DNA from 2 places in the Streptomyces sp. NPDC059787 genome. Region 2 is predicted to be linked to the other one. Evidence: predicted binding sites of a transcription regulator. Region 2 holds the regulator's gene; the other holds the start of a gene.
What was found. Region 2 encodes HrcA, which represses chaperone genes, less so after heat shock. Its sites were predicted from a motif close to TTNGCACTCNGNNNNNCNGAGTGCNAA; they were not measured.
Positions count from the first base shown of each region.

Region 1 (2,201 bases), on a different contig from region 2:
CTGGAGAAGAACCACACCGGGATCGCCGCCCGGGTGCTGGACGATCAGGGCAAGTTGCGGCGGTTCGTGAACGTCTACGTCAATGACGACGACGTGCGGTTCGAGCAGGGGCTCGAGACGACGACCCCGGACGGGGCCGGCGTGTCGATCATTCCGGCGGTGGCCGGCGGCTGATCATTACCTTCGGTAATGACGGTTACCGAGCGTTTGGGACTTTGCCCCCTCCGTGAGAGAAGCGGAGGGGGCAATTCCATGGGATTGAGCGCGATAGAGTTGGGGAACGCGCTCCCGATCCACTGATCGGAAACACTGAATTCCTGCCGCGGGCCCGACTGGATGTAGCCAAAGTGTGGGCACCTTTCGCGGCATTTGTGACCTTCGCGTGGCCCGACTTGCCCTGGATTAAGGCGAATTCTCGCCACATTCCGGACCGGCGTCGTCCAGATTTCTCGTCCGATTGACCTGTTGCAGACGGCAGTTGGACAGATACATTCAGCCGCGGTCGACGCGTTCCGGCGCACGCCCCCAACCGTTGGGGGGTGAGGTCTGACCCGGATCCGCGAAGTGTGGATCTGTGCAAGGGCCAGTAATAGGGGAGTTAGGCATGGCTCAGGGCACCGTCAAGTGGTTCAACGCGGAGAAGGGGTACGGCTTCATCGCGGTCGACGGTGGTGCGGATGTTTTCGTCCACTACAGCGCGATCCAGATGGACGGCTACCGCACCCTCGAAGAAGGCCAGCGGGTCGAGTTCGAGATCTCGCAGGGTCAGAAGGGCCCGCAGGCCGACATGGTTCGTCTCAGCGCCTGAACGCGCTGCCAGCCGCAAGCATCTTCTGCCGGCGAAGGGCCCGCACCTCCCGGGGTGCGGGCCCTTCGCCGTGCCCGCGCGCGGCCGAGAGGTGTTCGCGTACGGCCGAGCGCCCCCGTGTACTCCTCATGGGCGCTTGCACTCGCATGGGTCGAGTGCTAATCATTGGCGTTAGCACTCTGAAGGTGAGAGTGACAACGAAGGACCGGGTCGGTGAGGCCCGCGGGCCGTGTGGGGCAAGGAACCACGGGGTCGGCGAGCCGTCCGTCGCGGGCGCGGGCGCGGTCCGAAGGAATCACCCCCAGTCCTGGAGGGACCACTTCACATGGCCAAGATCATCGCGTTCGACGAGGAGGCGCGGCGCGGCCTCGAGCGCGGCATGAACCAGCTCGCGGACGCCGTCAAGGTGACGCTCGGCCCCAAGGGCCGCAACGTCGTCCTCGAGAAGAAGTGGGGCGCCCCCACGATCACCAACGATGGTGTGTCCATCGCCAAGGAGATCGAGCTCGAGGACCCGTACGAGAAGATCGGCGCCGAGCTGGTCAAGGAAGTCGCCAAGAAGACGGACGACGTCGCCGGTGACGGTACGACCACCGCGACCGTCCTCGCCCAGGCCCTGGTGCGCGAGGGTCTGCGCAACGTGGCCGCCGGCGCCAACCCGATGGCTCTGAAGCGCGGCATCGAGAAGGCCGTCGAGGCCGTCTCCGGTGCCCTGCTCGAGCAGGCGAAGGATGTCGAGACCAAGGAGCAGATCGCCTCCACGGCCTCCATCTCCGCCGCCGACACCCAGATCGGCGAGCTCATCGCCGAGGCCATGGACAAGGTCGGCAAGGAAGGCGTCATCACCGTCGAGGAGTCCCAGACCTTCGGTCTGGAGCTGGAGCTCACCGAGGGTATGCGCTTCGACAAGGGCTACATCTCGGCGTACTTCGCCACCGACATGGAGCGTATGGAGGCCGTCCTCGACGACCCGTACATCCTGATCGCGAACTCCAAGGTCTCCAACGTCAAGGACCTGCTCCCGCTCCTGGAGAAGGTCATGCAGTCGGGCAAGCCGCTGCTGATCATCGCCGAGGACGTCGAGGGCGAGGCCCTGTCGACCCTGGTCGTCAACAAGATCCGCGGCACCTTCAAGTCCGTCGCCGTCAAGGCCCCGGGCTTCGGTGACCGCCGCAAGGCCATGCTCGGCGACATCGCCATCCTCACGGGCGGCGAGGTCATCTCCGAGGAGGTCGGCCTCAAGCTGGAGAACGCGACGCTCGACCTGCTGGGCAAGGCCCGCAAGGTCGTCATCACCAAGGACGAGACCACCATCGTCGACGGTGCCGGCTCGGCCGACCAGGTCCAGGGCCGCGTGAACCAGATCCGCGCCGAGATCGAGAACAGCGACTCG
Region 1 covers NZ_JBHWHX010000031.1:5,192-7,392, forward strand. The annotation lists gene ACFV5H_RS25870 (ubiquitin-like small modifier protein 1) at 1-174, shown strand, start outside; gene ACFV5H_RS25875 (cold-shock protein) at 605-808, shown strand; gene groL (chaperonin GroEL) at 1,134-2,201, shown strand, end outside.
Region 1: the regulator HrcA is predicted to act here: its motif matches at 944-970, upstream of groL (chaperonin GroEL).

Region 2 (2,201 bases):
CGTCGCCCGCGCACTCCGGGCACGGGGTGGGGACGACCGTGCCGAAGCCCTGGCACTGCGGGCAGGGGCGGGACGTCATGACCTGGCCCAGGAAGGACCGCGTGACCTGCGAGACCTCACCGCGACCGCGGCACATGTCACAGGTCTGGGCCGTGGTGCCCGGAGCCGCGCCCTCGCCGCTGCACGTCGTGCAGACGACGGCCGTGTCGACCTGGATGTCCTTGGTCGTGCCGAACGCGGCCTCGTCGAGCTCGACATCGATGCGGATCATCGCGTCCTGGCCCCGGCGGGTGCGCGAGCGCGGCCCGCGCTGCGACGCCGTACCGAAGAACGCGTCCATGATGTCGGAGAAGTTGCCGAAGCCACCGGCCCCGAAGCCGCCCGCGCCACCGCCGCCGGCCTGCGAGAGGGGGTCGCCGCCGAGGTCGTAGACCTGCTTCTTCTGCGGGTCCGACAACACCTCGTAGGCGGCGTTGATCTCCTTGAACCGCTCCTGCGTCTTGGGATCAGGATTGACGTCCGGATGCAGCTCGCGGGCGAGCCGCCGGAAGGCCTTCTTGATCTCCTCCTGCGACGCGTCGCGGCGCACGCCGAGTACGGCGTAGTAGTCCGTGGCCACTACGACTCCGCCAGGATCTGTCCGACGTACCGTGCCACTGCGCGTACCGCTCCCATCGTTCCCGGGTAGTCCATGCGGGTCGGTCCGACCACGCCGAGCTTGGCTACAGCCTCGCCGCCCGAACCGTAGCCCACCGACACGACGGACGTGGAGTTGAGTCCCTCATGGGCGTTCTCATGACCGATACGGACGGTCACGCCCGGATCCTTCGCCTCACCGAGCAGCTTGAGGAGCACGACCTGCTCCTCCAGCGCCTCCAGGACGGGCCGGATCACGAGAGGGAAGTCATGTCCGAAGCGGGTGAGATTGGCGGTGCCGCCGATCATCAGCCGCTCCTCGTTCTCCTCGACGAGCGTCTCCAGGAGGGTGGAGAGCACCGTCGAGACCGTACTGCGGTCGTCCGCCTCGAAGGCCTCGGGGAGGTCCTCGACCAGGCTCGGCACATCGCTGAACCGGCGGCCGGCGACCCGGCTGTTGAGCCGCGCCCGCAGATCCGCGAGCGACGACTCGCCGAACGGCGCCGGGCAGTCGACCATGCGCTGCTCGACCCGCCCGGTGTCCGTGATCAGCACCAGCATCAGCCGCGCGGGGGCGAGCGCCAGCAGTTCCACGTGCCGCACCGTGGAGCGGGTCAGCGACGGGTACTGCACGACGGCGACCTGCCGGGTGAGCTGCGCGAGCAGCCGTACGGTCCTGGCCACCACGTCGTCGAGGTCGACGGCGCCCTCGAGGAAGTTCTGGATGGCCCGCCGCTCGGGCGGGCTCATGGGCTTGACGCCGGCCAGCTTGTCGACGAACAGCCGGTAGCCCTTGTCGGTGGGGATGCGCCCGGCGCTGGTGTGCGGCTGGGCGATGAAGCCCTCGTCCTCCAGGGCCGCCATGTCGTTGCGCACGGTGGCCGGGGAGACGCCGAGGTTGTGCCGCTCGGTGAGGGCCTTGGAGCCGACGGGCTCCTCGGTGCCCACGTAGTCCTGGACGATGGCGCGCAGCACCTGGAGCCTGCGTTCACTGAGCATCGCGCACACCTCCAGAAGCCTTCCGCGCGGTACCTTCCCTGTTCGCCTGGCACTCTTCGCACGCGAGTGCCAGACTTCCCCGCCCAGTGTACGGCCGGGGGGTACGCACCGGGCAAGGCCGGTCCCCGCACCGTCGCGCCGGACGGCGTCGTCCCCGATAGCGTCCCGTCATGACCGTGACTTGGGAAGAGTCGGGATGGGAGCAAGTGGCCACCGGGGTGGGGCGGTGCCGGCTGCCGGGGTGGGACTGCACGGCGGGGCTCGTCGTGGGCGCGGAGGGCGTACTGCTCGTCGACGCGGGTTCCGGGCTGGGCGAGGGCGCGCGGTTGCGGGCCGAGGCGCAGGCGCTCACCGGTCGCCGTGTGACGCATCTCGCGCTCACCCACCCCCACTTCGACCACATTCTCGGGGCTGCGGTGTTCGCGGGCGCGGAGGTGTTCGGCGCGGTGGGCATGGACACGGTGCTGACGGGGCGCGGGCGTGAGGAGCTGCGCGCGGACGCGGTGCGGTGGGGGCTGGACGCGCGGGTGGCGGAGGAGGCCGTGGACGCGCTGGTCCCGCCGCGG
Region 2 covers NZ_JBHWHX010000007.1:239,915-242,115, forward strand. The annotation lists gene dnaJ (molecular chaperone DnaJ) at 1-619, opposite strand, end outside; gene hrcA (heat-inducible transcriptional repressor HrcA) at 619-1,635, opposite strand; gene ACFV5H_RS09615 (MBL fold metallo-hydrolase) at 1,806-2,201, shown strand, end outside.